DNA from 2 places in the Candidatus Pantoea multigeneris genome. Region 2 is predicted to be linked to the other one. Evidence: predicted binding sites of a transcription regulator. Region 2 holds the regulator's gene; the other holds the start of a gene.
What was found. The regulator LexA, encoded in region 2, represses DNA repair genes until DNA is damaged. The targets are predictions, from matches to a motif close to TNCTGTATGTACATACAGNA.
Positions count from the first base shown of each region.

Region 1: the regulator LexA is predicted to act here: its motif matches at 7,240-7,259, upstream of uvrB (excinuclease ABC subunit UvrB).

Region 1 covers NZ_VWXF01000001.1:840,726-851,255, forward strand. Annotated here, with positions in the region: gene F3J40_RS03890 (Bax inhibitor-1/YccA family protein) at 1-25, opposite strand, end outside; gene F3J40_RS03895 (DUF1615 domain-containing protein) at 84-1,178, opposite strand; gene moaE (molybdopterin synthase catalytic subunit MoaE) at 1,240-1,692, opposite strand; gene moaD (molybdopterin synthase sulfur carrier subunit) at 1,694-1,939, opposite strand; gene moaC (cyclic pyranopterin monophosphate synthase MoaC) at 1,932-2,417, opposite strand; gene moaB (molybdenum cofactor biosynthesis protein B) at 2,420-2,935, opposite strand; gene moaA (GTP 3',8-cyclase MoaA) at 2,953-3,939, opposite strand; gene F3J40_RS03925 (gluconeogenesis factor YvcK family protein) at 4,213-5,112, shown strand; gene uvrB (excinuclease ABC subunit UvrB) at 5,141-7,162, opposite strand; gene F3J40_RS03935 (ABC transporter ATP-binding protein) at 8,055-8,777, shown strand; gene bioD (dethiobiotin synthase) at 8,782-9,453, opposite strand; gene bioC (malonyl-ACP O-methyltransferase BioC) at 9,450-10,205, opposite strand; gene bioF (8-amino-7-oxononanoate synthase) at 10,186-10,530, opposite strand, start outside.
Region 2 covers NZ_VWXF01000005.1:367,060-377,589, reverse strand. Annotated here, with positions in the region: gene psiE (phosphate-starvation-inducible protein PsiE) at 220-630, shown strand; gene ubiC (chorismate lyase) at 696-1,214, shown strand; gene ubiA (4-hydroxybenzoate octaprenyltransferase) at 1,217-2,101, shown strand; gene plsB (glycerol-3-phosphate 1-O-acyltransferase PlsB) at 2,166-4,589, opposite strand; gene F3J40_RS14465 (diacylglycerol kinase) at 4,717-5,076, shown strand; gene lexA (transcriptional repressor LexA) at 5,191-5,805, shown strand; gene dinF (MATE family efflux transporter DinF) at 5,907-7,229, shown strand; gene F3J40_RS14450 (CsbD family protein) at 7,379-7,591, shown strand; gene zur (zinc uptake transcriptional repressor Zur) at 7,664-8,185, opposite strand; gene F3J40_RS14440 (conjugal transfer protein TraF) at 8,619-9,869, shown strand; gene dusA (tRNA dihydrouridine(20/20a) synthase DusA) at 9,976-10,530, shown strand, end outside.

The sequences.
Region 1 (10,530 bases), on a different contig from region 2:
CACTGGATTGTGGATATCGGTCCATGATGCACCTCTTGTAAGTGAAATAACTGCTCTAAGTCTGGACGTACGGCGCAGTGCCGTCAACGGCGACTCAGGCATTGTTGGTAACGATCGTTTACACGCCGGGCGAACCAGGCGGTGGTTAAATCGCGGGTAATTTTCGGGCTTTCCAGTTTGATGCCCGGCAGCATCTCCCGCGCCAGCGGTTTAGCCGCCTGCTTATCTGCGAGTGCAAACACTTTACGCCACAGCACACTACGGCTGAATTCTGGCTGCTCGCCAAGATTCAGGTCACGGCGAATATCGTGGTTGCTCATCTCCAGCCGGTCGCTTATCCGGCGCACCGCCAGTTCAGTGCTCCCTGCCGCATCAGAATCGTAACGAATCAGATCCCCGTCCAGCGCCAGCTTCACACCACTTAAGCGCGCCACCGCTGCCTGAAATGCCGCATTACGGCTGGCATACCAACCCGCGTTATAATCGGCAAAACGATAGAGCGGCTGGCTGTAATCCGCCGGGTAGCCCAGCAGATGCATAGTGCCAAAGTAGATGCCGCCATGACGGGTAAAGACTTCACGGCGAATGGTTTTATCAATCGGCCACGGATAACCCTTTTCATGTGCTTCTGCAAAGGAGATGCTGACCTGCATCGGGCCGCCGGTATGAATCGGGTTGAGATCGCCAAACAGCCGCTGTCCCATCGGCACCGAATCGATTAAGTCATCAAAGATGGCGCTGAGTTCTTTTTCACTGCGCACTTTATCGAGGCGTGCCGCATAACTCTCGCCGGTAGGTGATTTAATTAACAAGGCCGTGCGCACTAAAAATGCCGGAATATGCAGGGTGCCAGCACGCCGGTTAATCTCTCCCCAGGCAATCTTAGGTAACCCGCTCACTGGCGCGTCAGCGTTGAAGTTAGACTCCTGGTCAGCTACCGCAATCACCGCACACAGCTGACTGACAGAAGTCTCTAATTTCTGCGCGGTAAAGCTGGTGTAAATATCACTTGCCCAGTCCGCCTTATTACTGACATGCGGCGGCAAAAGTTGGCGGATTTGCGCTTTGACATCGGCAGGTGGGCGTTCAGAGACTGTGGCTTTTTTCTGACTGCTACAACCGGCCAGCAGTAGCAGGAGAAGCAGCATGAGATGAGAGCATAAATAACGGGCGGACATGGTTCTTCCTGAATCAGTTCGGTGACAGCGGAAGCATAGCATAGCCCCGGCCCAGCATGGCTCACTCCCAGCGTTGGGCCGCTGTTTGGTCACTCTCACGCGATTCAACCCAGCGTTCACCCTGCTCGGTCTGTTCGCGCTTCCAGAAGGGTGCGCGGGTTTTCAGGTAATCCATCATCATTTCGGCGGCGGCAAAGGCCGCTCCCCGGTGCGATGCGGTCACACCGACCAGCACAATCTCATCGCCGGGATACAGTGCGCCGACGCGATGAATCAACGTCACTCGCTGCAACGGCCAGCGCTGACGGGCCTCAGCCACAATCTCCCGCAACGCTTTTTCTGTCATGCCCGGATAGTGCTCCAGCGTTAGCGCAGCAACGCTGCTGCCAAGATTGTGATTGCGCACTTTGCCGGTAAACGTCACTACGGCACCATCACTGTCGCAGGCGGCAAGCCAGGAGTACTCTTCGGCCATGCTGAAAGGCTCTGTGCCAACACGAATACGGGTTTCCACGTTAACCTCCGGTTACCGGTGGGAAAAATGCCACTTCATCACCCGCCTGCAGCGGATGATCCATCGGCACCAGCGTCTGATTGACCGCAGCCAGCAACTTGCCAGACGTCAGAGCCAAATCCCAGCGGTCACTTTGTGCCGCCAGCGCTTCACGCAGTGCCGCTACATCGGCAAAATGGGCGGGCATAGTCAGCTCATCGGTGCCGGTCAGTTCTCGCACCTGAGCAAAAAACAGCACTTTAAGCATCTTCACTCGCCTTGAAATCACCTGACTTGCCACCGCTTTTTTGCAGCAAGCGTACCTGCTCAATCACGATATCTTTTTGTACGGCTTTGCACATGTCGTAGATGGTTAATGCCGCAACCGAAGCCGCCGTCAACGCTTCCATCTCAACGCCGGTTTTACCGGTCAGGCGGCAGAGGGAAACAATCCGTACCCGGTTGTGTTCAGGTTCGGCGGTCAGGCTGACTTCGACTTTGCTCAGCATCAGCGGATGACACAGGGGAATCAGCTCCCAGGTGCGTTTCGCCGCCTGGATACCGGCAATTCGCGCCGTGGCAAACACATCGCCTTTATCATGCCGACCTTCAGTGATCATGCTCAGGGTTGTCGCCTGCATAGAAACGAACGCTTCGGCTCGCGCTTCACGCAAGGTTTCGGCTTTGGCGGAGACATCCACCATATGCGCCTCACCAGCCGCGTTGATATGGGTGAGTTGTGACATAATTACAGCTTCTTCAGATGTTTGACAAAATTACATGGGCGCGTACGCGCGTCGAGTTGCTCGTTGATAATGCGTTCCCACGCGCTTTGACAGGCGCTGGTTGAGCCTGGAACCGCGAAGATCAGCGTCTGATTAGCCATGCCCGCTACCGCGCGTGACTGCAATGACGCACTGCCAATATCCTCATACGAGAACATACGGAACAGTTCACCAAACCCCTGGATTTCGCGATCAAACAGCGGTAGCAGTGCCTCAGGCGTGCTGTTTTGGCTGTTAAAGCCGGTGCCGCCGTTAATGATCACCACCTGGACATCTTCACTGGCAATCCAGCGCGAGACAATAGCGCGAATACGGTAACGATTGTCGCCAATCACCGCATGATCCACCACCTGATGCCCGGCTTCCGTCGCGGCTTCCCGCAGATAGTCGCCTGAGGTATCGTTGCTGGCATCACGTTTGTCGGAAATGGTTAACACTGCCAGATTAAGGGCGATAAATTCGCCACCAGATTTGCTCATGACCATCACTCCTGAAGTCAGCCGCCAATAAATGAGAGGTTTTGCGTAATGCCGGTGTTGCCCTGATGGAGAAAATGCGTCTGCTTTTTCTGCCCAAGGCTGGTGGCAATGCGCGCCTGTAAGGCATCCAGCTGGTCGTCCGCCGCCAGCAAATCACGCAGCGGAATCCCTGCGTCACCAAACAGACAGAGATGCAAATTGCCCACTGCGGAGACCCGCAGGCGGTTACAACTGGCACAAAAATCTTTTTCGTAGGGCATGATTAACCCGACCTCACCCAGATAGTCAGGGTGATAAAACACCTGTGCAGGGCCATCGCTACGACTGCGGCTACGCAGTTGCCAGCCTTGTTGTAACAGCTGATCGCGGATCACCGTGCCAGAAATGTGCTGCTGGCGAAATAACGCCCCGCCCTCGCCGGTTTCCATTAATTCAATAAAACGCAGTTGGATGGGCCGATCGCGGATCCACGCCAAAAAAGTCGCCAGTTGGTGGCTGTTATGTTCACGCATCAACACGCTGTTGACTTTGACCTGGGTGAAACCTGCGGCAAAGGCGGCATCAATACCCGCCATCACTTGGTAAAATTTATCCTGCCCGGTGATGGCGTGGAACTGACGCGCATCCAGGCTATCCACGCTGACATTGAGGTGAGTGAGGCCAGCAGCGCGCCACTGCGCAACATCCCGTTCCATCCGGTAACCGTTGGTGGTCATGGCTATCTGGCGGATGCCTGGATTCTCGCGCACGGCGGCAATAATGTCGGTGAAATCGCGACGCAGAGAGGGTTCTCCCCCCGTGAGTCGAACCTTTTCGGTGCCGGCAGCCGCAAAGGCGCGCGTCACGCGGCGGATCTCCTCCAGCGAGAGAAAACTGTTGTTGTTGACCCCCTGCGGCCGATAACCATCAGGCAGGCAATAGGTACAGCGGAAGTTACACACGTCCGTGACCGACAACCGCAGGTAGTAGAACCGGCGGTCATATGCATCTGAAAACTGGGACACCGAACACCTTTCAGGATTTGTGAATACAGTGCAGTGATTGCACGTCGATAGCGCCCGGCTACCGACCAGCACAGTAATTCCCTGCTCTGGCTGAAGTGGATGAGCCTTTTTGGCTCAAGAAAAATAGTATCGCTAAATCCCATACTATTCCAGGCTGGCTAAACGATATATATACTCGATCTGTGCCTTTTGACCTCTGTTAAGCGGCCGTTGTATGGCATTTATCACTATTGACCGCTTTTGGCCGCAATACGCGGCCACCGTAGGAGATGTATGAATCGAACGCTGGCTGACCTTGACCGCGTAGTGGCTCTGGGGGGCGGACACGGCCTCGGGCGCGTAATGTCCTCGCTCTCTTTCCTGGGTTCACGCCTGACCGGTATTGTCACCACCACCGACAATGGGGGATCGACCGGCCGCATCCGTCGCTCGGAAGGCGGTATTGCCTGGGGTGACATGCGTAACTGCATTAACCAACTCATTACCGAGCCAAGTGTCGCCTCTGCCATGTTTGAGTACCGTTTTAGCGGCAATGGCGAGTTGGCGGGGCATAATCTGGGGAATTTGATCCTGAAAGCGTTGGATCACCTCAGCGTGCGCCCGCTGGAAGCGATCAACATCATTCGCAATCTGTTAAAAGTCGAAGCTTTTCTGATCCCGATGTCGGAACAGCCGGTAGACCTGGTGGCTTCCGATGCGGAAGGCAATATGGTGTACGGAGAAACGGCCATTGATGCCATGCAGCAGACACCAGAAACGCTGATGCTGCATCCGAACGTGAAAGCCACGCGCGAAGCACTGGATGCGGTCGCTCGCGCCGACCTGATATTGCTCGGCCCAGGCAGTTTTTACACCAGCCTGATGCCCGTTCTGTTGCTGGAAGAGATGGCACAAGCACTTCGGCGCACGCCAGCTACCGTGGTCTTTATCGATAACCTGGGTCGGGAACACAGCCCAGCCGGTCAGCTGAGCGTGCAGGATAAGCTGGCGATTATGGAACAGTCGATTGGCAAACGGGTTGTCGATGCCGTGCTGGTTGGCCCCTCCGGTGATACGCAAGGCGTAGAGAACCGCCTGATTATTCGTGAGCCGCTGGAGGCGGTGGATATTCGCTATCGCCACGATCGCCAACTGCTGCGCGTTGCGCTGGAGCATGCCATCCAGACGTTATAGCCACCTGCTAACCCAGGTGGCTTTGCTGTCAGGAAGTGGCAATAAACAGTTCGCGCAGTTGATGAAGCTGATCGCGGACTGTGGCCGCCTCTTCGAATTCGAGGTTCTGTGCGTGCTGCTGCATCTGCGCTTCCAGCTCGTGGATTTTCTTCTGTAGGCCCTGCGGGGTGAGCGCCTGAAAATCGGTCTCTTCCTCGACCACACCCGGACGTTTGCCTTTTGCCTTGCCGCGCGTTTTCACGACATTCTTGCCCAGCTCGAGGATGTCGGTGATTTTCTTGTTCAAGCCCTGCGGCACAATGCCGTTATCTTCATTGTATTTCTGCTGCTTCTCGCGGCGACGTTCGGTCTCTTCAATGGCACGGGCCATGGAGTTGGTAATACGATCGCCATACAGAATCGCGCGGCCATTAACGTTACGCGCAGCGCGACCAATGGTCTGAATCAGCGAGCGCTCTGAACGCAGGAAGCCCTCTTTATCTGCATCCAGAATCGCCACCAGCGATACTTCCGGCATATCCAGGCCTTCACGCAGCAGGTTAATCCCGACCAGCACGTCGAACTCACCCAGGCGTAAGTCACGGATAATTTCCATGCGCTCAACGGTATCAATGTCCGAGTGCAGATAGCGCACGCGCTCACCATGCTCTTCCAGATATTCCGTCAGATCTTCGGCCATTCTTTTGGTCAACGTTGTGACCAGCACACGCTCATTGACCGCGACACGTTGACGAATTTCAGAGAGCAGGTCGTCCACCTGTGTGCCCACCGGACGCACTTCAATGATGGGGTCCAGCAGGCCTGTGGGACGCACCAGCTGATCAATCACTTCATCGCCAGACTTCTCCAGCTCGTAGTTACCTGGCGTTGCTGAGACATAAATCGTCTGCGGTGCCAGGCCTTCAAACTCCTCAAACTTCAACGGGCGGTTATCCAGCGCTGAAGGCAGGCGGAAACCGTACTCCACCAGTGTCTCTTTTCTGGCCCGGTCGCCACGGTACATGCCACCAATTTGCGGAATAGTGACGTGGGATTCATCCACCACCAGCAAACCATCCGCGGGCAGGTAGTCGAACAAGGTTGGTGGTGGCTCGCCAGGGCCACGCCCGGAGAGGTAACGGGAGTAGTTCTCGATGCCTGAGCAGTAGCCCAGTTCGTTCATCATCTCCAGATCGAACTGGGTGCGCTGGGTAATGCGCTGCTCTTCCAGTAGTTTGTTATTGTCCATCAGGTTCTTACGCCGATCGACCAACTCCACTTTGATCTCTTCCATCGCCTGCAAAATGCGCTCGCGTGGCGTCACGTAGTGCGTTTTGGGATAGATGGTAAAACGTGGCACCACCGACTCCACCTGACCCGTGAGGGGATCAAACAGCGATAAGCGCTCAACTTCATCGTCGAACAGCTCTACCCGCAGCGCGATGTCATCTGATTCAGCAGGGAAGATATCGATCACCTCGCCGCGCACGCGGAAAGTCCCGCGCTGGAAGGCCTGGTCATTACGGGCGTACTGTAACTCCGCCAGGCGGCGCAAAATGCTGCGTTGTTCGATGATCATGCCCCGGCTGAGGTGGAGCATCATTTTTAAATAAAGGTCAGGATCACCCAGGCCGTAGATGGCCGACACTGATGCCACAACAATCACATCGCGGCGCTCTAGCATCGCTTTCGTCGCTGACAGACGCATCTGTTCGATATGCTCATTCACCGCCGCATCTTTCTCAATGAAGGTGTCGGAGCTTGGCACATAGGCTTCTGGCTGGTAGTAATCGTAGTAGGAGACAAAAAACTCCACGGCGTTATCCGGGAAGAACTCTTTCATTTCACCGTATAACTGCGCTGCGAGCGTTTTGTTAGGTGCCAGAATCATGGTGGGCCGATTGAGATCGGCAATCACGTTGGCAACGGTAAACGTCTTCCCTGAACCGGTCACCCCTAATAACGTCTGATGGGCCAGTCCATCTTCCAGCCCCTCTTTCAGGCGCTGAATCGCCTCAGGCTGGTCGCCAGAGGGCTTGAAGGCGGAATTCAGTTTAAACGCTTTACTCATGAAATGGGGTTCCTGCTGAAAAGGCGGCGAGCTGGATGATAATTCTACTCTGCCCGGCTGATTTTGCCAGCAAAAAATACTGGATATATTGCCAGTAATCCCCCACTATAGTTGCACAGCATGCTGCTGCTTATTAGTGCAGTTAAACCCGACGGCACAAATTTGGCTTTGTGCGCGGGTTATCCCCAGACCGTGTTGAGATTTAACATTTGTCAAGAGAGCGTCATAAAATTACAGCCAGATGACCAGCTAGATAATTCTGAGTATTGCTTTTAAATAACGTATTGATTTAACAAGATATCTCTTTTTAGGCCAGTTTCTCAGCATAATGTAGGTAAGCCGCGTATTTCCTCGCTTGCGCCTTGTTGTCAGAATCTAATGCACAAGGTTATCCACAGGAATAGTGGATAACTGTCTCCAGCCCTGACGCCATAGGCTGTGTATAATTTTTCCCGCTTAATCCTCTGAGTAAAAAAAATATTTTTTTGCGGATTATTTTTACGTTCCCCCTTAATCATCAGTGTCTCTCAAGCTCGAACGTGATGGTTTTTCAGGCGTAATGTGCATATCTTCTGCTGCGCCAGCAATCATACCCGTGCGTTATCACTCTGCGGCTGCACCATGATTGATTAGCCTTAAGCACTAGTGAGGGGCATCAAAGTGATTCCCGCCCTCAACTGTTTAACTTTATTTCTGTGTTTTTATAGCGCTAGCGCACACTCTACCCACTTCCCTCCCTTTCTCTAAAATTTTTGGCCTGAAAATTGCAGCTCTCAGGAGGTATGTCAGGCTCAGGCCTGCACCCTTTTAACGCTGTGACTTGTTATTCACTGTTTGCCAGACGACAGAGAGCGGAAGCATTCAGGTTACGATTCTGAGAGGAGCCCCCCAGATGCTGAGTTTACGTTCGGTCAATCAGTTCTACGGTCAGAACCACATTTTATGGGATGTTGATCTTGATCTTCCCCCTGGCACCTGTACCGGTGTGTTGGGTCGCCCTGGCATGGGGAAAACCACGCTGGTCAACTGCATCATGGGGCGCTTACCGATTAACAGCGGCACCATGACCTGGCAGGAAGATGGCTCTCCCCCGGCCAATATGTTGTTGCAGCCGCCAGAGCAGCGGGCACGTATGGGGATCGGTTACGTCCCTCAGGGACGCCATATCTTTTCCCAGATGAGCGTCGAGGATAACCTGCTGATCGCCTTGCTGGCGGGCGCAGGCATGGAGAATCCTCATCCAGCCATTCCACAAATGGTGTTCGATCTGTTCCCACACCTCTATTCGTTGCGCCATTTACGCAGTGGTGAACTGCCCGTTGCTCAGCAACAGCATCTGGCACTGGCGCGAGCGTTAGTGCTCCAGCCGAAACTGCTGATACTGGATGAACCCACGGAAGGCATGTCGCCATGGCTGGAAGAGGAGATGGGTAATCTGATTCGCCGCCTCAATCGCGAGTACGGCCTGACGGTGCTGTTGCTGGAGCAGCGCTTGTCTTTCATACGCCGCGTTGCAGACTATTTCTTACTGCTGCACCGTGGGCGCAATGTGGCCCACGGTGAGATGGCTCAGCTGGATGATATGATGGTCAACAAGTGGCTTACCGTCACCTGAGAGGTCATTCGGGCAAACGCAGGAAGTGGCCGCAGGCCGTGAGTTGCGCCGGGTCACTCAGATACGGAATTTCACCTAAACAGGGTGCAGGGAGTCGCTGGTGTAACGTAGCAAGATACTCTGCATGACGTTTGCCCGCTGGCTGAACACCATTGGCTATCCATCCTGCCAGCGGCAATCCTTGCGCCCGCACCGCATCCATGGTCAGCATGGCGTGATTAATACAGCCCAGCTTAATGCCCACCACCAGAATCACCGGGAGCTGTTCAGCCACCACCCAATCCGCAAACGTAAACTGTTCGCTGAGCGGTGTGTACCAGCCACCTGCCCCTTCAACCAATACCCAGTCAGCGTGCTGCTCTACTTCTCGCAACCCCTGCGAGAGCGCGGTCAATGTAATGGGCCGGCCCTCCTCCGCGCTGATGATATGCGGTGAAGTCGGTTCCAGAAATGCCAGCGGATTGACCTGTTCATAGCGTAATGCAACGCTGCTGTAGCGTTGTAATGCCAGCGCATCGCTGTTCCTTACACCTTCCTCAGTTAATTCGCTGCCGGAAGCCACAGGCTTGTAGCCCGCACAACGCAGACCCGCCGTGGTCGCAGCTTGCAACAGTGCGCTGCTGGCAACCGTTTTGCCCACTTCGGTATCGGTTCCCGTAATAAACCAACGCTTCATAACGTAATGACTCCAAAAAACAGATGATAGCTAAGCCGATAACCCTGCTGATCTTGCGGCCAGCTCTGCTCAAGCTGCGCCAGTCCCTGCCGGGTTAACAAGGCACGACGACGTCCGTGGTGCAAATGCGTGGCACCAATGCCTTTGAGTGAACGCATCGCCGCTAACGCCGTGGGGAAATGCAGTGTCACCTGTTGCGTTTGATAACGCAGGGGAAAACTGGCGGCAGCGGCAATCACCTGATGCTGACTGAGAAACCGATTGGTATGCGGCAACCGGTCCAGCACCTGCCAGGCCTGATTCACTTCCTGTAGCGAAGCTTCCAGTAGCGTCGAGAACATGACGCTTCCGCCGCTGCGTAACAAACGGCACTGCTGTTGCAGTGCCGTGCCTAAGTCGCTACTCCACTGCACAGCCAGGTTGCTCCAGACCAGATCCATACTTTGTGCTGGCAGCGGCAGCGCATCCAGATCGGCCTGAACATACTCATCGGCTGAGTCGGCAGCGCGCGTCTGATCTAACATGGCACTGGAGAGATCAAGGGCAGTAACATGATGACCACGAGCGCGCCAGTAACGGCTGTAAAGCCCGGTGCCACAGCCGATGTCCAGCACATCGCGCCCAGGGGCTGTAGGTGCCAGCGCTAACAGCGCCTCGCCACTCAGTCGTTGCAGTTCGGCATGTTGATCGTAGTGGCTGGCGGCGCGGCCAAAGGCTTTCGCCACCGCCTGCTTATTCACCGGCTGCGTCATGTAGCACCTCCAGCAATCGATCAATATCCTCGGTTCGATGTACGGCGGTGAGGGTGATACGCAGCCGTGCGGTGCCAGGAGGAACAGTCGGCGGGCGAATCGCGCTGACCCAACAGCCTGCCTGTGCCAGTCGGCGAGAGAGCGCCAGCGCAGCGCTGTTTTCACCGATCACCAATGGCTGAATGGCACTTTCAGACGGCAACAACTGCCAGGGTAGCGAAGCCGCCCCGCGTCGGAAATGGGCGATATTCTGTTGCAGAGTGGCGCGCGCACCATCAGCCTGTTGTACCGCCAGCAGCGCAGCGTGCAACGCGCCAATCTGTGC
Region 2 (10,530 bases):
GCGCAAAGACAGATATTTTTGGTGGTTTAGGCGAAATGTCATTGAACTGTCATAGTGCAGACACGCGCCGCAATGGCGCTGAAATGGGTGTGAAGGCGGAAAAATAAGGACAAACAATGCAACAGAAAGCCCGCAGGAAAGCACGGCAACGATATTGTGATTTCTCGGAGGCTAGAGCATGATGAATAACGGTAATTGACTGATATTCAGGGGTTTATTGTGCATAAAAAAACAACAGGCGGGCAACATATCGCCACAGTTTTGCAATGGGTGCTTAACATTGGCTTGGTGATTTTAGCGATTATTCTAGTGGTCTTTCTTGGCAAAGAGACGATTCATCTGGCGACCGTACTGTTCAGTACCGGTGAGCAGGCGTCTTCTTATTTGCTGATTGAAGGCATTGTCATCTATTTTCTCTATTTCGAGTTTATCGCGCTGATTGTGAAGTATTTCCAGTCAGGCTATCACTTCCCGCTGCGCTATTTTGTCTACATCGGGATTACGGCGATTATCCGTCTGATCATTGTTGACCATAAAAATCCGTTCGATACGCTGTGCTACTCCTCAGCGATTCTGATTCTGGTGATCACTTTATGGTTGGCAAACAGCAATCGCTTAAAGCGCGAATAAGCACAGCCTCCCTGGCATCAGTAAGGTAAACTACTGCCCTTTGACCGATGCTAGGGATCAACGTTATGCCGCAAGATGCGCTAACGCTTCTGCATGCGCTGTGCTGGACAGGGTCGGCACAGCCTTCAACGTTTACACTTGACTGGTTGATGGAAGAAGACTCGATGACGCAACGTTTCGAGCGCCACTGCCAGCAGGTGACAGTACAGCCTTACCGGGAAGGGTTTATTACTTCCGCCGAACTCAGTGAAGAAGAACGGGCACAATTGCCGGATGAAGCGCGTTTCTGGCTGCGTGAAATCATCCTGTCAGGGGATGGCGTTCCGTGGTTGGCCGGGCGCACGCTGGTGCCTGAAAGCACACTGGATGGGCCAGAAGCCATGCTGAGCCAGATGGGGACACGGCCACTGGGGCGTTATCTGTTCTCGTCTTCGACACTCAGCCGCGACTTTATTACCATTGGTCAGATTGACGGGCTGTGGGGACGCCGTTCGCGCCTGCGACTGTCAGATAAACCGTTTCTGTTGACTGAGCTGTTTCTTCCCGCTGCGCCGGTCTACAGCCAGCTTTCCCAGGGTAAATAACTGTGCAATCAATTCTCTCCAAGACGAAACTACAGGCTTATAGCCGCCTGATGCGTATCAATAAACCCATTGGTACGCTGCTCCTGCTTTGGCCGACATTCTGGGCCTTGTGGCTCTCAGATATGGCGCATCCGCCGCTGCTGGTGTTCATTGTTTTCACTGCGGGCGTTTTCATCATGCGCGCCGCAGGCTGTGTGATAAACGATTTTGCTGACCGCAAAGTAGATGGGCATGTAAAACGCACGCATCAGCGCCCGTTGCCAAGTGGTGCGGTGAGTGCAAAGGAAGCTAAAGTCCTGTTTGTCGGGCTGGCGCTGGTGGCTTTTGCTCTGGTACTAACGATGAACCTGATGACGATTTTGCTCTCCGTCGTTGGGTTGGCACTGGCATGGACTTACCCGTTCATGAAGCGTTATACCCATTTACCACAGGTGGTGCTCGGTGCTGCTTTCGGCTGGGCCATTCCCATGGCGTGGGCGGCAGTAAGTGAGTCCTTACCTTTGGTTTGTTGGTTGGTGTTCCTGGCAAACATGTGTTGGACGGTTGCTTACGATACGATGTACGCGATGGTCGATCGTGATGATGACCTGAAAATCGGTATCAAATCCACGGCGATCCTGTTTGGCCGCTATGACAAGCTGATCGTTGGGCTATTACAGCTCGCAACCTTGTTGTTGATGGTGGCCGTCGGTATTTTGCAGCATCTGAACAGTGCTTTTTATTGGTCGCTACTGTTGGCGGCTGTGCTGTTTGTGCACCAGCAGAAACTGATTGCTCAGCGTGAGCGAGAAGCCTGTTTCCAGGCCTTCCTGAATAACAACTATGTCGGTATGGCGCTGTTTGTTGGCATTCTGCTCAGCACTGCACCGTTTAGCCACTGGTGGTAATGGCCAGAGGCGAATGAAAAAAGGGCAACCCAGTGGGTTGCCCTTTTTGTTGTACCACAGGCGATTATTCTTGCTCTGTGGCGTTCTCAATGGTTAAGCGTACATCGCTGGTGATCAGCTCTGCCAGAATCTGCCAGGTGGCTGCCGTTAGCGTGGCATCTGCATCGCCGCTATCGCTGATATAACCCTCATCACGCAGGGTCAGAACCAGGGTGGCAAATACGGCTTTATCAAAGAACTCTGGGGCGTTAATGCCGTGCAGGACCGACAGACGTTGTGCCAGAGTACGGCTCTCTTTCTCCAGCGTCCCGCGGTTGATCGTCGGTTTCGCACTGAGAATGGAGAACGTAATGGCATAGCGTTGCAGCGTTTCACGTACGCCGGAGGCCAGTAGTTGCAATGTCCGGTGGCGAGCCGCAACGACGCGAATCTGGCCCCCTTCAATGCTAACCAGTCCCTGTCGCGCCAGCTCCTGACACAGTGCAGCGATCACACCAGGCAAGGCTTCTTGATTCCAGCGCAGGAACAGTTCGCTTTTCATCATCGGATAGATGAGACGCACCTGGCGTAGCAATTCTGCCTCTTCCAACTGCGTATGCTGTTGCACAATCGCAGCGACTAATGAAGGCATGACCAGCATATGGTGGATATTGTTGCGATAGTAAGTCATTAAGACTGCCTGCTCGCGTGGCAAAATCACGATATCGCCAATGCTGTCTTTCTCAGTTTCAAACTTGTTCATGCCCATTGCATGTTCAAGCATCTGCTCTGCTGACATATCCGGTACTGTGGCTTCCGGCGAATAAGGCACGTTACGCAGCAGTTCAATGTAGCAGGTGAGCTGTTCCGTGAGCTGCTCGCGGGTAAGTGAGCGCTGACGGGAGGCCAGCAGTGCCGTGACACAGAGGTTCATAGCATTGGCTGCGCCTGCTTCATTGATGCGCACCATCAGCTTATCCGCGATGTCATTTACGGTAGGGGTTAACCATGCCGGACGCTGCGGTTCAATAGGATCGATAGCTTCACGCCATTCTGGCACGCGCTTATTGAGATAATTGACCAGCGGTAACGGCTCACCAAAGTTGACGTAGCCCTGGCCGAGATTACGCAGCTTGCGTAACCCGCGCACCATCTGCAAAAAGCCCTCTTTTTCTTTTACCGCGCCACGCAGTTCTTTGGCGTAAGTCCCGACTTCCATCACATGCTCATAACCGATGTAGATCGGAACCAGTGTGATAGGACGATTGCCGCCACGCAGCATGGCTTGCAGCGTCATAGCCAGCGTACCGGTTTTCGGATCAAGCAGACGGCCCGTGCGTGAGCGTCCTCCCTCAACGAAATACTCCACCGAGTAGCCGCGGCTGAACAGTTCACCCAGGTATTCACGGAACACTGTCGCGTAGAGCTTATTGCCCTTAAAGGTACGGCGAATAAAGAAGGCACCCAGGCGGCGGAAAATCGGGCCGGCTGGCCAGAAGTCCAGATTGACGCCAGCGGCGATGTGCGGCGGCACCAGGCCCTGGTGATAAATGACATACGAAAGCAGCAGGTAATCCATGTGGCTGCGGTGGCACGGCACATAGACAATTTCATGGCCGTCCTGCGCTAACTGCCGGACGCGCTCAGCACCATGCACGTTAATGCCTTGGTAGAGACGGCTCCATGTCCAGCTCATCACACGGTCAGTGAGTTTAATGGCTTCGTATGAGAAGTCAGCCGCGACTTCTTCCATCATTTCTACCGCATTTTGCTGCGCTTTCTCGTGGGAGATTTTTTTGCTACGCGCTTCATCTTCAACCGCTTTTTCAATCGCTTTCGACTGAAGTAGCTTATTGAACAGGTCCTGACGTGCAGGCAAACGCGGCCCAACTGCGGCCAGGCGCTGACGAGCAAAATGAATACGTGCAACGCGTGCCAGTTTATGGGCGATAGATTTATCCGTACCGTGCTGGTTAGCCATGTCGCGCAGCGAAACGGTAGGGGAGAAACGAACAAAGCTGTCTCGACCATGCCGAAGAATAGCGATAAGCTTCTGCAGGCCGTTAAGTACCTGTAAATACGGCGCTTCGTCACCAGGAACCTCGCGGCCTGGTGCGCGGCCAAACATCACAGTGACTGGCAGCATCTGCACGTCCAGTTCCTGATTGCTACGGTGCAGATCCAGGTAGTCGTGGAAGATTTTCACTGACTCCTGATTGGGCACGTAGTAAGGAAACAGCCGTGGTCCGTCATGAATAAATACATGGCGCGGTAGCACCACGCCGTCAATTTCCAGCGCTTCCAGCGGGTCAGGGAGATGGTGCTTCAGACACTGCGAACGCAGCGTCAGCAGGTCCGCCTTAGAATCATAAGGCAGCACATACATCACCGGACGACTGGGATCAATACCATGCTCGGAAACGGGATCTGTAGGGATAGACTTAGTTTTTACCAGCAAAGAGAGTGGTAAATTAAGTAATTTGTAATAGAGTTTACGCCAACCTGACATAGACAACATGAAGCCTCTTGTTAGCAAAGCGCCGCAAGCATAACAGAAAGCGCAGCGAAGATCTGTGGTGGCGCTATACGCAATCCACCCAGACAGTGACGTCAATATTTACAAAGGGTTCCACATTATGGCAAACACCAGTACGGGATTGATCCGTATTTTGCGCGCTGCGCGTTATTCCTGGCAGGGGTTGAATGCCGCCTGGCGACATGAAGCCGCATTCCGTCAGGAAAGTATCGTAGCGATTATCGCTATTATTATCACTTTCTGGCTGGATGTTGATCGGGTTTCCCGTATTTTACTCATCGGTTCCGTGGTGCTGGTCGTGATTATGGAGATCATTAACAGCGCCATTGAAGCCGTTGTTGACCGGGTAAGTGAAGAGCAACATCCCCTGGCAGGACGAGCCAAAGACCTGGGCTCAGCCGCCGTATTGGTCAGCATCCTACTGGCTGTTTTCGTCTGGGTCATGTTGCTTTGGCGCTAACTGCGATAGCGCTTCCAGAACCAGACAAATGGCTGTTTTTTCCTCTGTTTCGGTTCCCATTTATTAGATACCTGTATATACTCACAGCGACTGTATAAACAACCAGGGGGCGGGATGAAAGCGTTAACTACAAGGCAGCAGCAGGTCTATGATCTGATTCGCGACCATATCAACCAGACCGGTATGCCACCGACACGCGCAGAAATTGCCGCGCAGCTCGGGTTCCGCTCACCTAATGCGGCTGAAGAACACCTGAAAGCGCTGGCAAGGAAGGGCGTGATTGAAATCGTTTCCGGTGCATCGCGCGGCATTCGGTTACTTATGGAAGAAGAACAGCCTGAAGGCCTGCCGCTGATTGGACGGGTGGCTGCGGGTGAGCCTCTGTTAGCAGAAGAGCACATCGAAACGCACTATCAGGTCGATCCTGCGCTGTTTAAGCCTTCAGCGGACTTCCTGCTGCGCGTCAGTGGTATGTCAATGAAAGATATAGGTATTATGGATGGTGACCTGCTTGCCGTGCATAAAACCCAGGACGTGCACAACGGCCAGGTCGTCGTGGCGCGTATTGATGAAGAAGTGACCGTAAAGCGCTGGAAGAAGCAGGGCTCAATGGTGTATCTGCTCCCTGAGAACAGCGAATTCAAACCGATTGAAATCGACACTCGCGTACAATCACTGACGGTGGAAGGTCTTGCTGTTGGCATCGTGCGTAACGGTGAATGGATCTAATTCTCTCTGCTCCCTGATTTTCTCTCTGTTGCCGGCGTGTCTTTTCCTCCGGCAACATTGCTTCCTTGCCAAACAACGCCCTCAAAACCATGACACAGCTGATGCGTCTTTTTTCTGCCACTGACCAGCGACTCTGGCGGCTGGCATTACCAATGATTTTGTCCAATATCACCGTGCCGCTGCTTGGCTTAGTCGATACCGCAGTGATAGGGCACCTTAATAGCCCGATCTATCTGGGCGGTGTGGCGATAGGCACGACCATCACCAGCTTTATCTTTATGCTGCTGCTGTTTTTACGCATGAGCACCACCGGGCTGACGGCGCAGGCATTTGGCGCGGGCGATCGTGCGGCACTGGCGCGTGCGCTGATGCAGCCGCTCATGCTGGCTATCGTTGCTGGCGGACTGTTTATTCTGTGCCGTGAGCCCATCACGCAACTGGCGACGCATCTTATTGGCGGCGACGAGGCCGTACTGGAACAGGCGCGGATTTTCATTCATATCCGCTGGCTCAGTGCCCCCGCCACGCTAGCAAATTTGGTGATTCTCGGTTGGTTGCTGGGGGTGCAATATGCGCGAGCACCCGTCATTCTGTTGGTGGTTGGAAACCTGGTTAACCTGTTACTCGATCTCTGGCTGGTCGTCGGACTTGGCTGGCAGGTTGCGGGGGCGGCCACCGCTACCGCGGTCGCGGAGTATGTCACCTTTGCTCTGGGCATCGCACTGGTCTGGCGTGCATTGCGACAAAATCAGATTCCAGCTGCCCTGCTGTGGCAGGGATGGTGGCAGGATGTTTCGCGGCTACTCCGTTTAAACCGCGATATCATGCTGCGCTCTCTGCTACTGCAAATCTGCTTTGCTTCTCTTACCCTGATTGGCGCGCGAATGGGCGCTGAAATCGTGGCCGTGAATGCCGTATTACTGATGTTCCTCACCTTCACCGCCTATGCGTTAGACGGCTTTGCTTACGCGGTAGAAGCGGTATCTGGCCAGGCCTTCGGGGCTAAAGACAGCCAACAGTTGCTACTGGTGTGGCAAGCGGCCTGTCGTCAGGCGGGGATAGTCGCTGCGGCTTTCGCCATTATTTATTGGCTCCTGGGAGATGCCATTATCGCCCATTTGACTACGCTGCCGGGTTTACGTGAGTTAGCCCACCACTTTTTAGGGTGGCAAGCGATTATTCCGCTGGTGGGTGTCTGGTGTTACCTGCTGGATGGTGTTTTTGTCGGTGCAACGCGCGGCAGAGAGATGCGTAATAGCATGGCTCTGGCTGCGCTGGGCTTTATGCTGGCCGTATTACTGACGCCGTGGTTAGGGAACCATGCTCTGTGGCTGGCAATAACGGTTTTCCTCGGCTTGCGTGGTTTAACGCTGTGGATCATCTGGCGTCGGCTGTGGCAGCAGCAGCGTTGGTTCGTCCATTGATCGCCTGTGAACTAGGATAGTTCCCATTATTTCTACCTGTTCCGTATTCATCGCTATAATTAACTTAACTAACGGCAATTAGTCAGTGTTAATCACTACTTTTTACTGATTAATTAAGCGAAACGGCAACCATGACCAGGAGGTCAGTGATGAATAACGATCAAGTCAGTGGTAACTGGAAACAGTTCAAAGGCAAATTTAAGGAAAAATGGGGTAAGCTGACCGATGACGATCTCACCGTTATCGAAGGTAAACGTGAGCAGTTAGTGGGTAAAATTCAGGAACGTTATGGCTACGCCAAAGAACGGGCTGAAGAGGAAGTGAAGGACTGGGAATCTCACAATAGCGATTATCGCTGGTAAGCCTAGCGCTATTGATTGAACCCACAGGAACTAGCCCATTGGCTCATGGGCGGCCCGACACAAGGATGTGTATCAACTCTTTCTACCGCGCCTTTTTGGTTCGACCTGATGGTCATGATCGCAATGATCATGCTGATCGCAGGCATCGACTTCCGCACACTTCACACATAACCCATGTGCCTCAATCACGGTGTGTCGTAAGGTAAATTTCGCCTGCGACGCCAGCGACGTGATGATTTTCTCTACGCCTTGCGCCTGTTGCTCAGTCACCGCAGCACAGTTATCACACACCAGCATCACCGAGGTATGGGCGGGTGCTTCAAAGTGATGGCACACCACATAGCTGTTGTTTGATTCAACGCGATGAATAAACCCCTGCTCCAGCAAAAAGTCCAGCGCTCGATAAACAGTGGGCGGTTTTGCCTGCGGCTCACTGACACGGAGTTGATCCAGCAGATCGTAAGCACTGATCGAACCTTGCTGTTCCGCCATTAGACGCAACACTTCAGCACGCTGAGTGGTGAGGCGAACACCGCGCTGTAGGCAAAGTTTTTCCGCCTGGGTCATGATCTGTTCAGGCATCATCGTTGACATGGTTACTCTCCGCTGCAAATGAGACGTTATGTTATCACACAAATGTTTTTCGCGCTGAGCAGGATAAAGCTGTAATAAAAATGAAGTAACAGTATGAAAAGTACGCCTTAATTTTTGCTCTGAATCTCACCAGTAAATGCGTCAAAACCAGGCCGGTTAGCGTGTGATAAAAAATTGCGTTTTATTTGCATTCTTTACCTTTCTTGAATAATGTTTAGCGTGTCTTAAGATAAATCAGGTGCTGATGAACCCCTAAACCAGAATAGACGCCATTCACAATAAGAATATTCTGTATGTTTTTTGTTCAATCCTGCAAACAGCACTGCTGTTGGCTTTAAATTCACAGCAATAACACGCCGGTTAGCGTTCCAAAATGGACGCTATTACTCATGTTGGTTGTGAATTCTAAAGACACTTCGATGGTGGCAGGCAAATGGTAAAGAACATAATTTCGCGTCAGGTCCTGGGTTATTCAATTGCTCTTACTTCGCTGTTAGTCTCTTCTTCAGCTGTCGCCGCAGGGACATGGTATGACGCCCGCAATGATGCGATGGGCGGGGCAGGTGTTGCAGCTTCTCGTTATGGCTCGGCGGTGTTGGCTAACCCGGCTTTAATGACCAAAGCTAAACCGGAAGATGGCGTCAGTGTGATTCTTCCGTCCGTAGGCCTACAGGTTACTGATAAAGACAAAATGGTCGATAAGATCGATGACATCAGTAATACCGTGGATAATCTTCGCAGCACGATTAGCTCGCTGACCTTCGCCGATCTTCTGAGCGGGTATCCAGAGTTAAAAGCAGCGGCTGGCGATATGGCCAATAAGCTGAGCGATCTGCGCGGTAACCAGGTAAATGCCAATGGTGGCGCGGCGCTGGCCGTGACAGTTCCCAATGAGACGTTACCTTTCGCTTTTGTCACCAAAGCTTATGGCACCGTACATCTGCGCTCTAACATCAGCGAAGACGACATTACCTATCTGCGTGGTGTTTCAAACGGCACGATCATTCCTCTGCCTGGCGATCAGGATCGCTTGCTCTCCACCGGTAATGGTCTGGCCGCATTGGTCACGGATTATGGCGTAGCATTTGCCCGTCAGTTTAATGTCGCAGGACATGCCGTTTCCTTCGGTATTACGCCAAAAATGCAGCAGGTCTGGCTGTATAACTATACGACCAAGATTTACGAATTTGATAAGAGCAATGTCAGGAGTAGTGAGTACCGCAACTCACATACCGGCTTTAACCTGGATGTCGGGATGGCAACCAATATTGGCGATCACCTGACGTTCGGACTGACCGGACAGAACCTGATTGCACAAGATTATGATACTAAAGAGATCAGCGGTTACCGTGATACCTATCAAATCCGTCCGCTGGCGACGGCCGGTTTAGCCTGGGATCAGGGGCCATTTACCGTGACCGGTGATGTGGATCTCACCCCAACCAAGCGTTTCAAATCTCAGGAAGATAGCCAGTACATCGGCGTGGGTGCAGAGTACCGCCTGCTGAGCTGGATGCAGCTGCGTGCCGGTTATCGTGCGGATGTGAAAGGCACCGATGAGAATGTGTTCACCGCCGGTGTGGGCTTCTCTCCGTTTAACAACAAAGTGCATTTCGATGTCGCAGGCTCGGTGGGTAACAACAATACCGTGGGCGGAGTGGTGCAATTGGCCTTTAACTTCTGATTTTAACCTCTGACGTCGGCTGCCTGCGGGGCGGCTGACGGTCTGGCTTGTTTTGTGGTATCATCGCGCAGATTATCGTCAATCTATTCTGGAATATCTGCTGTTCATGAGCGCTACCTTCTCTTCGCAACGTTTTTCCATTGCTCCAATGCTCGACTGGACCGACCGTCACTGTCGCTATTTTCATCGCCAACTGACCGGTGAAACGTTGCTGTATACCGAAATGGTGACCACCGGTGCCATTATTCATGGCAAAGGCGATTACCTGGCCTACAGTGAGGCCGAGCAGCCCCTGGCGCTTCAGTTAGGGGGTAGCGATCCGGCTGCACTGGCACAGTGTGCAAAGTTGGCGGAACAGCGCGGCTACAATGAAGTTAACCTTAATGTGGGCTGTCCATCCGATCGGGTACAGAATGGCCGTTTTGGCGCCTGCCTGATGGCTGAAGCCACGTTGGTTGCCGACTGCATTAAAGCGATGCGTGATGTGGTATCGATCCCGGTAACAGTGAAAACCCGAATTGGCATTGATGATCTTGATAGCTACGAATTTCTGACCGATTTCGTCGGTACGGTGGCCGAGCGCGGCAATTGCGATACCTTTATTATCCATGCGCGTAAAGCCTGGCTTTCGGGTCTGAGTCCGAAAGAGAACCGCGAAATT